DNA from 3 places in the Pseudomonas sp. JDS28PS106 genome. Region 1 is predicted to be linked to each of the others. Evidence: predicted binding sites of a transcription regulator. Region 1 holds the regulator's gene; each other region holds the start of a gene.
The links. Region 1 encodes FliA, which starts transcription of late flagellar genes. Its sites were predicted from a motif close to CTAAAGTTTNNNNNNNNNNNGCCGNTAA; they were not measured.
Positions count from the first base shown of each region.

Region 2: a site for FliA is predicted at 1,543-1,570, ahead of TRP66_RS03840 (methyl-accepting chemotaxis protein). Genes of this name have one in related genera too.
Region 3: a site for FliA is predicted at 2,702-2,729, ahead of motA (flagellar motor stator protein MotA). Genes of this name have one in related genera too.

Region 1 is NZ_JBAJGT010000009.1:67,766-72,797, forward strand. It holds gene flhA (flagellar biosynthesis protein FlhA) at 1-225, shown strand, start outside; gene flhF (flagellar biosynthesis protein FlhF) at 237-1,568, shown strand; gene fleN (flagellar synthesis regulator FleN) at 1,684-2,517, shown strand; gene fliA (RNA polymerase sigma factor FliA) at 2,514-3,254, shown strand; gene TRP66_RS15930 (chemotaxis response regulator CheY) at 3,506-3,880, shown strand; gene TRP66_RS15935 (protein phosphatase CheZ) at 3,900-4,685, shown strand; gene TRP66_RS15940 (chemotaxis protein CheA) at 4,719-5,032, shown strand, end outside.
Region 2 is NZ_JBAJGT010000002.1:151,724-156,755, reverse strand. It holds gene TRP66_RS03845 (cation:proton antiporter) at 1-1,331, opposite strand, end outside; gene TRP66_RS03840 (methyl-accepting chemotaxis protein) at 1,660-3,279, shown strand; gene TRP66_RS03835 (class I SAM-dependent methyltransferase) at 3,437-4,399, opposite strand; gene TRP66_RS03830 (hypothetical protein) at 4,503-4,730, opposite strand; gene TRP66_RS03825 (FKBP-type peptidyl-prolyl cis-trans isomerase) at 4,815-5,032, opposite strand, start outside.
Region 3 is NZ_JBAJGT010000007.1:141,749-146,780, reverse strand. It holds gene asd (archaetidylserine decarboxylase) at 1-137, opposite strand, end outside; gene TRP66_RS14005 (rhodanese-like domain-containing protein) at 201-1,016, opposite strand; gene TRP66_RS14000 (HDOD domain-containing protein) at 1,062-2,588, opposite strand; gene motA (flagellar motor stator protein MotA) at 2,796-3,647, shown strand; gene motB (flagellar motor protein MotB) at 3,651-4,673, shown strand; gene rsgA (small ribosomal subunit biogenesis GTPase RsgA) at 4,744-5,032, opposite strand, start outside.

The DNA.
Region 1 (5,032 bases):
CTCGAGCCGAGCATGGCCGAGAAGCTCCAGCGGTCGTTGATCGAGGCCGCCCAGCGTCAGGAAATGCAAGGTTTGCCGGTCATTCTGCTGGTAGCGGGTCCGATTCGGGCCATGCTCTCGCGGTTTGGACGTCTGGCGGTACCAAGTATGCATGTACTGGCGTATCAGGAGATTCCTGACAACAAGCAAGTCACCATCGTAGCGACTGTCGGGCCTAACGGCTGAGGTAAAGAGTCATGCAAGTTAAGCGATTTTTCGCCGCCGATATGCGTCAGGCCATGAAGCTGGTTCGCGATGAGCTGGGCGCCGAGGCGGCCATCATCGGTAACCGGCGCATCGCCGGCGGTGTCGAGCTGACTGCCGCTCTGGATTACAAGCTGTCCGCGCTGGCACCCCGTGTGCCGAACATGGAGCTGGAGGACGAGCTGCGCAAGACCCAGTCGCGCATCGTCTCCGCCCAGGCCGAACTGGACAACCGCAGCGACAGCGATCCGTCGATCAACCTGCAGTTGTTCTCCGGCAAGCCGCTGACCGCACCCGATACACACATCGAGCCGACCCTCGAAGAGCCGCCGCGCCCGTACAGCTACGCGCCGCCGGCCGCTTCCGCCGAGCCTGCCGCCGGCCAGCGCGCCATCGATTCGATGCGCGCCGAACTGAACGGCCTGCGCGAGCTGCTGGAAGTCCAGCTCGGCTCGCTGGCCTGGAACCAGCTGCAGGGCAGCCGTCCGCAGCAGGCCAACCTTTGGCGCCGCCTGCAACGCGTCGGCCTGTCCGGCCCGCTGTCGCGCGACCTGCTGGCGATGGTGCCGGAAACCGACGAACCCCGTCAGGCCTGGCGCATGCTGCTGGCGCACCTGGCGCGGATGATCACAGTGCCCGAAGTCGAGCCGCTGGAAGAGGGCGGTGTGATCGCCCTGGTCGGCCCGGCCGGCATGGGCAAGACCACCACGCTCGCCAAGCTGGCCGCCCGCTACGTGCTCAAGTACGGCGCGCAGAACATCGCGCTGGTCAGCATGGACAGTTTTCGTATCGGCGCGCAGGAGCAGCTCAAGACACTGGGCCGCATCCTGAACGTGCCGGTGACTCATCTGGACCCGGGCCAGTCCCTGGCCCAGGCGCTGGAGCCGCTGATTCGCAAGCGCGTGGTATTGATCGATACCGCCGGCCTGCAAGCCAGCGATCCTGCGCTGCGTCTGCAACTGGAAAGCCTGGCGGGTCGTGGCATCCGCTCGCGCAACTATCTGGTCCTGGCGACCACCAGCCAGAAGCAGGTGCTGTCAGCCGCGTACCACAGTTACAAGCGTTGCGGCCTGGCCGGATGCATTCTGACCAAGCTGGACGAAACCGCGAGCCTCGGCGAAGTGCTGAGCCTCGCAATCAGCCACGAATTGCCCGTAGCGTATCTGACCGACGGGCCGCGCATTCCTGACGACGTGCATCTGCCGCGCCGCCACCAGTTGGTGAGCCGTGCCGTAAGTGTGCAGATGCAGGACGAACCGAGTGAGGAAGCGATGGCTGATATGTTTGCCGACCTCTATCACACCCCCGGCAAGAGAGTGGGTTAAGTGATGGGTACCAGTGGAATGTCCCTGCATCAATGGTCTGCCAAGCATCGTTCGGATTCGAGCATGCAGCCCGTAATGTGGCTTCGGTCTACGCAAGACAAGGTAAAGAAATAACATGGGCAGCATGCATCCCGTACAGGTCATCGCGGTGACCGGTGGCAAAGGTGGCGTAGGCAAGACGAACGTGTCGGTGAACCTTTCACTGGCCCTGGCCGAACTCGGCCGGCGCGTCATGCTGCTCGACGCCGATCTGGGTCTGGCGAACGTCGACGTGCTGCTGGGTCTGACGCCCAAGCGTACGCTGGCCGACGTCATGGAAGGTCGTTGCGAACTGCGCGATGTGCTCCTGCAGGGGCCGGGCGGCGTGCGCATCGTGCCCGCCGCTTCGGGTACCCAGAGCATGGTGCATCTGACGCCCGCGCAGCACGCCGGTCTGATCCAGGCGTTCAGCGAGGTGGGCGACAATCTCGATGTGCTGGTGATCGACACGGCCGCCGGTATCGGCGAGTCGGTGGTGAGCTTCGTGCGCGCGGCCCAGGAAGTGCTGCTGGTGGTCTGCGACGAGCCGACTTCCATCACCGACGCCTACGCGCTGATCAAGTTGCTCAACCGCGACTACGGCATGAATCGCTTCCGGGTGCTCGCCAACATGGCGCAGAGCCCGCAGGAAGGCCGCAACCTGTTTGCCAAGCTGACCAAGGTGACCGACAGGTTCCTGGACGTGGCGCTGCAGTATGTCGGCGCTGTTCCTTACGACGAGTGCGTGCGCAAGGCGGTGCAGAAGCAGCGCGCGGTGTACGAAGCGTTTCCCCGTTCCAAATGTGCGCTGGCCTTCAAGGCCATTGCCCAGAAAGTAGATACATGGCCCTTGCCGGCCAACCCAAGAGGTCATCTTGAATTCTTCGTCGAACGGCTTGTTCACCAGACCAGCGCAGGTTCCGTCCAATGACTGCGAGCGGATTTCAAATGTATAGCAAGGCTTCCAGAAACTCGCAGTACGAGCTGATCGAGCGCTACGCGCCGCTGGTCAAACGTATCGCTTACCATCTGCTGGCGCGTCTGCCGGCCAGCGTTCAGGTCGAGGACCTGATCCAGGCCGGCATGATCGGTCTGCTGGAGGTGTCGACCAAGTACGACTCCACCAAGGGCGCGAGTTTCGAGACGTATGCCGGCATCCGGATTCGTGGCGCGATGCTCGACGAAGTGCGCAAAGGTGACTGGGCACCCCGTTCGGTGCATCGAAACACGCGCATGGTCAGTGACGCGATTCGCGCAATCGAAGCGAGAACCGGCCGTGACGCTAAAGATCACGAAGTTGCTGCCGAACTCCAGTTGAGTCTCGACGATTACTACGGGATTTTGAACGATACCCTGGGCAGCCGACTGTTCAGCTTCGACGACCTGTTGCAGGACGGCGAGCATGAAGGGCTGCACGAGGACGGCGCGAGCGCTTCGCTCGAACCGTCGCGCGATCTGGAAGATGAGCGCTTCCAGGCCGCGTTGGCCGATGCAATTGCCAATCTGCCGGAGCGCGAGCGTCTGGTATTGGCGCTGTACTACGACGAAGAGCTGAACCTCAAGGAAATCGGTGAGGTCCTGGGGGTCAGCGAATCGCGGGTCAGTCAGTTACACAGCCAGTGCGCCGCTCGTTTGCGGGGGCGTTTGGGAGAGTGGCGAGCGCGTTGACAGGCAAGGCGCGTCCAGTGGGCGCGCAGTGACTGGAACTGGCTGTGCAGAGCGTTACGTGGTAATGGGACGGATCGAACAGGCGGCCTTGCGGGTGAAGACCCGAAGGCCGCTTGAAGTATGTGGCTGTCGTTGTGCCAAGCCCGTCGTGTTTCGTACAGCCGGGGGTGTGCTGTGCCAGTATTGATTGAACAGCGCGTTCAGGTGCTGAACGCGTCAAAGACTGCTTGGAGGTCGAATTGGACAAGAACATGAAAATCCTTATCGTCGATGACTTCTCGACGATGCGGCGCATCATCAAGAACCTGCTGCGTGACCTGGGGTTCACCAACACATCGGAAGCGGACGACGGTATTACCGCGCTGCCGATGCTGCAAAGCGGCGCCTTCGATTTTCTGGTGACCGACTGGAACATGCCTGGCATGTCCGGTATCGATCTTTTGCGTCAGGTCCGTCAGGACGAACGTCTGAAGAATCTTCCGGTGCTGATGGTGACCGCCGAAGCCAAGCGGGAGCAGATCATCGAAGCTGCCCAGGCCGGCGTGAACGGTTACGTGGTTAAGCCTTTTACCGCCCAGGTGCTGCAAGAGAAGATCGAAAAGATCTTCGAACGCGTCAATAGCTGAGGCATGCCGCGAGGGCGCTATGGAGAACAAAGATTCGTTGGGTGACTTCGAAGCCACCCTCAAGAGGCACGCACAGGAACTCGTCACCAGTCTTGAAAAAGGCCGGTTCGGCGATGCCGTGCAACTCATCCATGAGCTTAACCAGACCCGTGATCGCGGCCTGTACCAGGAAGTCGGCAAACTGACCCGCGAGTTGCACAGCGCGATCGTCAATTTCCAGATCGACCCGCACATGCCGCAAGCCGAAGAAGTGTCGCAGATCACTGACGCGACCGAGCGTCTGTCATATGTGGTGCGACTGACCGAGGGTGCGGCCAATCGCACGATGGACCTGGTCGAGCAAAGCACGCCGTTGATGAACAGCCTCAGCGCCGACGCCAAGGCGTTGAGCGAGGACTGGGGACGTTTCATGCGCCGCGAAATCGGCGCCGAAGAGTTTCGTGATCTGGCCAAGCGGGTCGACGGTTTCCTGACGCGTAGCGAAAAGGAAACCCACGCCGTTGCCACTCACCTCAACGACATCCTGCTGGCCCAGGATTACCAGGACCTGACCGGTCAGGTGATCAAGCGGGTAACGCAGCTGGTGACCGAGGTAGAGAGCAATCTGCTCAAGCTGGTGCTGATGGCCAGCCATGTCGATCGCTTCGCCGGGATCGAGCATGACGCCGAAGCGCTGCGTGCTGAAAAAGATCCCAAAAAACATCTCACCCAGGGTGAAGGTCCGCAGATTCATGCCGATAAACGTGAAGACGTCGTATCCGGTCAGGATGATGTAGACGATCTGCTATCGAGCCTCGGCTTCTAGGTCTGTTGACGGTTTAATTTTAGGGAGCACCCCATGAGCTTCGGCGCCGATGAAGAAATCCTTCAGGATTTTCTGGTAGAGGCCGGCGAAATTCTGGAGCAGCTGTCGGAGCAATTGGTCGAGCTGGAAAGCCGACCGGATGATGCCGACCTGCTCAACGCAATTTTTCGCGGTTTTCACACTGTAAAAGGAGGCGCCGGCTTCCTCCAGCTCCATGAGCTGGTGGAGTGCTGCCACATCGCCGAAAACGTGTTCGACATCCTGCGCAAGGGTGAGCGACGCGTCGACTCCGAATTGATGGACGTGGTCCTGGAAGCCCTGGACACGGTCAACAGCATGTTTGGTCA
Region 2 (5,032 bases), on a different contig from region 1:
GGAGTATAACGTTCATAGCGGTCCAGCAGCGGCTGGATACTCAGACCGTGCAACAGGATGCTGAGTGCCACCACGGACAACGTCATGCCGATGATGACGTGTCCCGCGTCTTCCGGCAAACCGTGCCCCAGCGCGAAACACAGATAGTAAAGGCTGCCAATGCCGCGAATGCCGAACCAGCTGACCAGCCCTTTCTGACGACGATCCAGCAGTTTCGGGCTGATCAGCAGCCAGACACTGACCGGGCGGATGATACAGAACAGGGCAAGGCCCAGACCGACTGCCTGCCAATCCCAGTACAGCGCCAGCGACGCGCCCACCAGCGTAATCAGCAGCACTTCCATGGAACGCTCCACTAGACTGCCGAATGCCAGCATGTCGCCCATCATGATGCCCGCCGCCAGCTGCGAATCGCTCAAATCTTCGGCCTCGGTCGCAGTGGGTTTGTCCAGGCCGCCGGTCATGTGGCCGATGATCGGCTGGGCTACGTGTTCGGAAGGTACCTCGGAACGGGTGATGCGTGCTTCCGCCTGCCGCAGCCCGAAACCGGCCGCGAAGACTGACAGGAAACCGTAGGCCTGAATCCAGTCGGCAGTCACGTAGGACAACGCGATCAACGCCAGTGCCAGGAAGTCGTTCGGCGAAAGCGAACTATCACCATGTTTGATGCGCAGGAAAATCATCAGGTGGCCGACGCCGCGGCCCATCCCGTAGCCAAGCAACAGGCCCGCCGGGACAGCCCATAACAGCTTGGCCACCACCCAGTGGGTCACCCAGCCGTCGCCCATGGCGCTAGACCCCAGATAGAACAGCGCCAGGTAAACGAAAGGGAACGCCGTGCCGTCGTTCAGGCCCGCCTCGCCGGACAGTCCGAACCGCAGCCGGTCCTGATCCTGTGCGTTGGTGACCTGGACCAGCCCCGCCAGCACCGGATCGGTCGGCGAGAGCATGGCGCCCAGCAGCAGGGCCAGTCCCCATGGCAGGCCGAGCAGATAGTGCGCGACCAGGCAAGTACCGGCGATGGTCGCGATCATCACCGGCCCTGCCAGCCAGTAGGCCGAATGCCAGGCCTTGCCGTGCAACGGCAGGCGCAGCTTGATACCGGTGTTGAACAGCGAAAACAGCACGGCAACTTCGGTCAGACGCTCCATCCAGCCGGATGCCTGGCGGAAATCCAGATTGATCATCGCAAGCCCCATCGGACCGATCGCGAAGCCGAAGATCAGGCAGACCGCCGAGGTTGTCACGGGCATCCAGCGCAGATAGGAAGAGGTCAGTGCCAGCAGCATCAGCAATGCGCCCAACACCGTCATGCAGGTAATGAAGCTCATGGGTTTGGATCGTCGCAAATCAGAAGGGTATGAGGCTGTGACTGTGACAACCCGCAATAATTTGAAATATCTGGGGAAATACAATTTTAGGCGACGAATGTAATAGCGCTATTGCGGTCGTTCGGGGTAGATATGCCCAAGCCAGAAAAATAATTCTCCGACGTCATCAAATTGTCATAATTTGCTGCCATTGGCGTCGATAACTGGTTGATTAAAGAAGTTTTTCTCCGGGCCGATAGTTCGGATGCACGTCTCCCAAACGGGGTGATGACAGGGAAGTGGCACTCATATCCGCGCGGCGCGCGGCCCCAATTCCCGGAGATACCTCATGTCCAAATCCTTGCGCTTGCAAATACTCGCCATGCTGGGCGGCAGCCTGATCCTGATTCTGCTGATCGCACTGGCCTGCTTCAATTTTCTTTCCAACAATGTCCATGCTTATCGTGGCCTGATCCAGGGGCCGGTGCTCGCCTCGCAACTGGTCGACGAGGCCAACCTGCAATTCAAGGTTCAGGTGCAGGAATGGAAAAACGTGCTGCTGCGCGGCAAGTTTCCGGCTGACCGCGACCGCTATTGGGCCCAGTTCGAAGCGCAGGAGCGCAACGTGCAGGATGCCTTGACCCGGTTGAGCAGCCTGGGCGGGCTTGAGCCGACGCTGAAAGCGCAGGTCGAAAAGCTCAAGCAGGAACACCGTGACCTTGGCTCTGCCTACCGCAAGGGCCGGGATGCCTTCATCGCCTCCGGCGCCGATGCCGGGGCAGGCGACGAAGCTGTAAAAGGTGTGGACCGACAGGCCAGCGAGCAGATGGCGGTGCTGGTCGAGCAGCTGCACAAGTCCAGCGCGACGCAATCGGTCGCGATCAGTGCCGAGGCGGACCGGACCATCGTGATCGGCGCTCTGGTGATGTTGATTTCAGCGCTGGTGGTCGGTCTGCTGACGCTGTGGATGGTCAATCGCAACGTCATCGCGCCCATCACCGTGCTGATTGATTACGTTGCGAAACTGGCCGAGGGCAAGTTCGGGGCCCGCGTCGACATCACCCGTCGCGATGAGCTGGGTCGTTTGGCCGAGGCGGCCAATACCTTGCGCGATTTCCTCGCCGATACTTTTGCACGTCTCAAGCGCAGCACTACTGATCTGGACACCGCAGGCGGCGAGCTCAAGGCCATCGCATCCTTGATGGCGCAAGGCACCCACGAGCAATTCGAACGCACCGATCAGGTCGCGACCGCCATGACCGAGATGTCTGCCACCGCTCAGGAAGTCGCGCGCCATGCCGCCGAGGCTGCCCGCGCCGCCGACGAAGCGGATCACAGCGCGCAAAGCGGTGAAAAAGTCATGCAGTCGACCATCGCCACCATCACCCGGATGCGCACCGAGATCGCCTCTACCGCCGACGTGATCGGGCGCCTCGAAGCGGACAGCGGCCGGATCGGCAAGGTGCTGGAGGTCATTCGTGGCATTGCCGAGCAGACGAATCTGCTGGCGCTGAACGCGGCCATCGAAGCGGCGCGCGCGGGCGAGGCCGGCCGTGGCTTTGCGGTGGTGGCCGATGAAGTCCGTACCCTGGCCCAGCGCACGGCCGAATCCACTGCCGAGATCAACCAGATCATCAATACCGTGCAGACCGGCGCGACCGACGCCGTTCAGGCGATCCAGGGCGGGCAGGCCCGCAGCGAGGAAAGCGTCGAGCAGGTGACTCAGGCGGGGGAAACCCTGCAGCGCATCACCCTGGCGGTGGAGAACATTCGCGACATGAACCGGCAGATCGCTACGGCCGCCGAGGAGCAGACGTCGGTCGCCGAAGACATCTCGCGCAATCTGACCGAGATCACTGCCATTGCCACCACCAACCAGGACAACGTCAAGCGGACCCAAGGTGCGAGCCAGGATCTGCATGGGCTGTCGGTCGGGTTGAACGAGGTGATCTCGCGGCTCGGGGCCTGATCCGGCCTAAACGGGTTGAAGGCCTCAGAGGGTGTTTACAAAATAGGCGAGCGACGGCAAGACAAGGCGAAATCGGTCGAAAAAGCGGAGTTTACACGGAGTAAATGAGCATTTTGAGACCGATTTCAACGCCGTATTGCCGAGCGCAGCCACTTTGTCAGGCCCAGCCGTCGCGCGCTTCGCCCTGGTAGGTAAACAGCAGCGCCTTGAGCCCGCCGTCTTCTCTGTCATCAGGGAATTCCGGCGGGTTGTCCAGGCGGCGTTCGAAACGCAGCGACGGAGCCTGCTCCGCCGTCTGCTGAATCAGAAAGTCCGGACCCGTGGCCGGATCGTTCATACATGCCAGGACCGATCCGCCCGTTTCCAGCAGCTCGGGCAGACGTCGCAATACGCGCTGATAGTCCTTGTCGAGCATGAAGCTGCCTTTCTGAAAAGAAGGCGGATCGACAATGATCAAGTCATAGCGGCCCATGCGCGTGACCTTAGCCCAGGATTTGAACAGGTCATGTCCCAGAAAGCTGACACGGCTCAGATCATGGCCATTGAGATGGTGGTTCTCGCGGCCACGGTTGAGCGCCGCCCGCGCCATGTCCAGGTTCACCACATGATCGGCGCCGCCTTCGATGGCCGCGACCGAAAAACCGCAGGTATAGGCGAACAGGTTGAGAATCCGCTTGCCGCGGGCGTTTTCCCGGACCCAGTCGCGGCCGTAACGCATGTCCAGGAACAGCCCGCTGTTCTGCTTCTTGCCGAAATCGACCTTGTAGCGCAGCCCGTTTTCGGTGATGACCCATTCATCGATGGCGTCCCCGGCGAGCAGCTCCATGTCGCTACTCGGCAGGTAGCGGTGATGCAGTAGCAAAGTACGGGCTTCGCTTCGCTGCCATTGATCGGTCTGGGGCAAAGCGCAGAGCAGCGCAGTCAGGCCGGCCAGCTCATCATCGGTCGGCTGTTTGAACAGCGACACCAGGACCACGCCCTGCATCCAGTCCACCGTAATCTGCTCCAGTCCCGGCCACACCCGGCCTCGACCGTGGAACAGGCGTCGGGTTTCGGCCGGCGCAGGATCGAGGGATTCGAGCAGATGCTGGTGCAGTGTCGCGAGCGTTTCGGGATTCATGGGGCTGGTCGGTGAGAAAAAAGGCCGCACATGGTAAACCTATTTGAGACGGCGCCCACAACGAGCAGGCTTTCGTGAAAGCTATCGGCAGGGCGGCGTGACCTCAAACAGGCTTGGCGCGCACGATCCTGCGCGCCTTGATTTCGTCAGCGTAGGCTTTCAACTGATCCGCGTCGCTATAAAGCCGGTTGACCATCTGAAGAATGGCGGTCACATCGACCTCGGTCACCCGGGCGGCCAGCTTGAGGATCTCGTCGGCGGTGTTTTCCAGATTGCTGGCCGTGCCCTTGAGGTGCTTTTTCAACTCTTGGGTCGACTTATTGAGCGGCATTAGAGGTTCCTGTCGGCGAATGGCGGATCATCCATGGGAAAAGCATGGCCTTTTCAGCGCTGACGGGCAAACCCTGAGTGACGTTCAATCGTCGCGAGTCAGCACTTCCAGCAGCTCGATCTCGAATGACAGGTCGGAGCCCGGCTGGATATGAGCCCCCATCTTGCGATCGCCGTAGGCCAGATGCGCGGGCACGAACAGCTTGCGCTTGCCGCCGACCTTCATGCCCATCAAGCCGATATCCCAACCCTTGATGACTCGACCGGTGCCGATCACGCATTGAAAGGGCTTGCCGCGCTGGT
Region 3 (5,032 bases), on a different contig from region 1:
TCGAAGCGGCGCGCGAACCAGGCGGTGAACGCATTCTTGAACCAGGTCACCCGGCACTCGGCCACGCAGCCGGCCAGGCGCGACAGCAGGTGGTGGGGCAAGACGTATTGCATGAGGATGAACAAACGATCTTTCATTTAAATTCCCGAAACTTGATAAGAGTACTGACACTGCCGAAGCCGTGGGGCATCAGGCAGCCTTCATTGGTCGACTGGCGTGTCCGGGTGATTGCCCCACTCGCCCCAGGACCCGGCATAGGCTTTCACGCGCGGATAGCCCAGCGCCTTGGCCACCAGGTAGGTGAAGCCCGAGCGGTGGTGGGTCTGGCAGTGGGTGATGATTTCCTTGTCCGGCGTGATGCCCAGATGTTCGAGGGTCTGGGGAATGTCGCGGCGGATGCGCAGGTAGTGAGCCGGGTCCATGCCCGCGGTCCACTCGAAATTGATCGCCCCCGGAACGTGGCCGCCCCTGGCCGCCAGGACTTTCGCACCCGAGTATTCAGTCGGCCCGCGCGCGTCCCAGATCGCCAGGTCCGCGGCGCCGAGTCGGCTTTGCAGATACTCGCGGGTGGCGGTGGGCTCGTCATGAATCTTCAAGGAAACCGGCGCGGTGGAGGCAGCGGGGACTTCGGTCGACAGCGGCAGCGAATGCCCTTCCCAGGCAAGCAGGCCGCCGTCGAGGTAGTGATAGCGGGTGTGACCGATCACGTCGAGCAGCCAGATGAAGCGCCCGGCCCAGCCGCCGCCTTCATCGTCATACACGACATACACCGCATCGGGGTTGTGGCCCAGCTCACCGAACAGTTGCTCCAGGTTGCCTTGGGTCGGCAGCAGGCCGGGCGCCGGCGGCTGGCCCAGTTGGGTGCGCTTCGGATCGACGAAGCGCGCGCCCGGGATATGTCCAGCGTCGTATCGGGCCTGACTGGTCAGGTCCACGAGAATCAGTTGCGGGGCGTCGAGGCGCTCAAGCAAATCGTTGGGCTCGATGACCAACGGCAACCCGTTGAAAACCGACATATGCGGCCTCCGATTCAGACAAAGATGCGAATTGTACGCGAGCCCTCAGGCTTTGCGCTGACTAAAGATGCCTAACGCCCTTTCAATGCATTGCGCGGTTTTTCCGAATGCCTGAACGGAAACTTCCGACAACGCGCCGCCGCCCTGATCGGCGATCACCAGCATCGGCACCCGGCCGTTGCTGCTCAGGGAGCGGATCAGAGAATGGCGACCGGTGAACAGGCCGGTGATGTACGCAGGCAACAGCGCCGCGAACTGACCGTGGTTGGCCGGCGTCAGGCGCAGTTGCGTCGGCTGGGCCAGCAGGCGCTGCAGAACGGTGCTGTCCTTGATCGAAAGCTGCAAGGCCCCGGCTTCGCCCGGCAACCCGGCGTGCTGATGCACGCGCAGGACGGTCCCGGTCTTGTCCACCATCAGCAGCAGCACGCGCTGCATGCCGCACGCCACGAGGGCATCCCGCGCGGCGGTGGTCAGGTGCATCGCATTGATGAAGGGGGTTGGATCGCTGAGCAATTCCGCGCACTGTTTGCGCCATTGCGCCAGGTTGTCGGCGCTGGGCGGATCCGCAGGCTCATTGTCGCGCTTCACGCGGTGCGCGTCCCATGGCCAGAGCAGCGCCTCGGCGGGATGCCAGAGATCGGCTTCGGCATGCAGTCGCCCGCTGCTCGCGGCGTTCTGGTGGACCTGCTGCTGGATTTCGTCCAGCGGCTGTTGCAGATAAAGGCTGGTCAGGCGTTGCCAGCGTAGGCAATGCGGACTGCTCCAGGATTGCTGCGCCGCCAGTGCCAGGGCATTGCCCAGCAGCACTGTGTTGGCGGGCTGATTGAGCCAGCGGCGCAAGTGCGGGTCGGCATCCATGAGTTGCTGCTGATGCAGCGGGCTGTGATCTTCCCGGGAAATGCGCAGCACCTTCACCAGATCGCGCCGTTCTCCCAGCAGCAACTTGTAGCCGCGTGTAACCCAGATCGGCAGTCGCCAATGCTCGGCCAGCTTGAGGCACAGCTCCAGCAGGTCCACGCCGAACAGCTGGCGCTCGACCTGCTGGCTGGAATGGCCCTTGTGGATTACGCGCAATTCCAGTTCTTCGAGCAGTTTCGGGTATGCCAGGGCCATCGGCCAGAGCGGCGCCAGAAACAGCAGGCTGCCCAGATGGATGTCCTGCCACAGGCGTGCCAGACGGCTGGCGAACAGGCCGTTGGCTTGCTGCGTGGCATGTTGGCTGACCAGCACCAGTTGCCGGAATGCAGCGGGAATGTCCTGCGGCGCCTTGGCTGGCAGTCGCCCCAGCAACACCTCGGTGCGCGCCAGCCCCAGGCGATTGATGGCGATTTCCAGGCTTTCGGCCGGCTCGGTGATCCCATGGGAATGATGATTGGCCTCGCGCAACACGCTCAGCACCAGGGCCGGGCTGTCCTGCATCATGTCGGCAATTTCACGCATCGAACGGCGGCTGTCACCCAGCGCGGCCCTGACCCGGTTGTGACTCGCCGCCGGTACCGGCAGGGCGATGCCGTCCAGATGCCTGATCCAGGCGTCGATCGTCGTGGGATGTGCTGAATGAGCTGTCGGCATTCGGGGGCCTTTCAGGCAGGTTTTCTGGGCAGTCCAGGCGACGAGTGTCGATTGCCCAACGCCTGTCCGCAACCCCTCGTTCGAGGGTATGTCCGGTTTTTCGCAATAACTCACTATAGTCTCGCCCGGTTAGGCCGATAAGGGGAACAAGAGTTTCACGCACTGCGCAAATGCCCTTGAACCCGACTCAGTAAAGTATTTTTTCTCATGGCTAAAATTATCGGCATCATTGTCGTCATCGCGAGCGTGCTTGGCGGATACGTACTTTCCCACGGCAAGCTCATGGCGCTGTTCCAGCCCTATGAAGTCTTGATCATCGGTGGTGCGGCGCTGGGTGCTTTCCTGCAGGCCAACCCTGGCCACATGACCATGCACGTCTTCAAGAAATCGCTGAAGATGTTCGGGACGCGCTTCACCCACGCCTACTACCTGGAAGTGCTGGGCCTGGTGTACGAGATCCTCAACAAGAGCCGTCGCGAAGGCATGATGGCGATCGAGGGTGACATCGAGGAGCCGGCGTCCAGCCCGATTTTCGCCAAGTACCCCGGCGTGCTCAAAGACGAACGCATGACCGCGTACATCTGCGATTACCTGCGCATCATGTCGTCCGGCAACATGGCGCCTCACGAGCTTGAAGGCCTGTTCGACATGGAACTGCTGAGCATGAAAGAAGAGCTCGAGCATCCGTCCCACGCCATCACTGGCATCGCCGACGGTATGCCCGGCTTCGGTATCGTGGCGGCGGTACTGGGTATCGTGGTGACCATGGCGTCGCTGGGTTCCGGCGACAAGGCTGCGATCGGCATGCACGTGGGCGCGGCACTGGTCGGTACCTTCTTCGGTATTCTCGCGGCCTACGGTTTCTTCGGTCCCCTGGCGACTTCCCTGGCGCACGACGCCAAGGAAGAAATGAACGTCTACGAATGCATCAAGGCGTCCCTGGTGGCTTCGGCTTCCGGCATGCCGCCATCGCTGGCCGTCGAGTTCGGTCGCAAAGTCTTGTACCCCTTGCATCGCCCCAGCTTCAGCGAGCTGGAGCAAGCGGTTCGCGGTCGCTAAGTCATGGAAAATAATCAGCCCATAATCGTCAAGCGCGTCAAGCGCTTCGGCGGCGGACATCACGGCGGCGCCTGGAAAATCGCCTTCGCCGACTTCGCGACTGCGATGATGGCGTTCTTCCTGGTGTTGTGGCTGATGTCGTCCGCCACCCCCGAACAATTGATAGCCGTTGCCGGGTACTTCAAGGACCCGGTCGGCTTCTCGGACAGCGGCTCGCCCTACGTCATCGACCTGGGTGGTTCGCCCGAGATGTCGCCGAACCAGACGCTCAACCCCGAGGTCAAGACCACGCCTTCACCGGACACCGTGCCGATGGAGCCGGAATCCTCCGAGAGCAAGGCCGAGCAGGTCGAGCAGGAACGCCTGGAAATGTTGCTCCAGGAACTGCAGAACAAGGTCGAGGAAAACCCGCAGCTGCAGAAGTTCAAGGACCAGATTCTGTTCGAGATCACCCAGGACGGATTGCGGATCCAGATCATGGACGCCGACAACCGCCCGATGTTCGACGTCGGCAGTGCGCGTCTCAAGCCGTACTTCGAAGACATACTGCTGGCGATGGCGGACACCATCAAGAGCGTGCCGAACAAGATCAGCGTCAGCGGTCATACCGACGCGACACCGTTCGTGGGTAACGGCGGTTTCGGTAACTGGGAGCTTTCGTCCAACCGCGCCAACGCCGCACGCCGTGCGCTGGTGGCGGGCAGCTATCCGGACGAGCAGGTCGCTCGGGTGGTGGGTTATGCCTCTTCGGCGCTGTATGACCGGGAGAATCCGTACAACCCAATCAACCGCCGGATCGATATCGTGGTGCTGACCAAAAAGGCCCAGCAACGTATCGAGGGCGACCAGAACTCCGGCGCGGCGCCCCAGCCCGCACCGGCCGCGCCTGCAACGCCCGCCGCGCCAGGTGCGTCGGCGGCGCCGGCCCCGGTCGACCCGCAGGCCTATGCCCAGCCGCATGAAATCCGGCAAAAGCTGAATATCTTCGAGCAGGGCACGTTGCGGGTGGAGCCGGCGCAGAATTGAGCTGCGCATTACCTATCGCCAGCAAGCTGGCTCCTACGGCGACTGTAGGAGCCAGCTTGCTGGCGATAGGTCAGTAACTGTCCTGCGGCAAGCTGGCAATGATCGATCTATAGCTATTCATCCGCTGCTGCTGGATACGGCCATCTTCCAGCGCCTTGAGCAGCGCACAGCCCGGCTCGCGATCGTGCTTGCAGTCGCGAAAGCGGCAGGTGCCCAGCAGGTCGGTGAACTCGATGAATCCGGCTTCCACATCGGCGCGGCTGACATGCCCCAGGCCGAACTCGCGGATACCCGGCGAATCGATCAGGTCGCCGCCACGCGGGAAGTGGAACAGGCGGGCGGTAGTCGTGGTGTGAGTG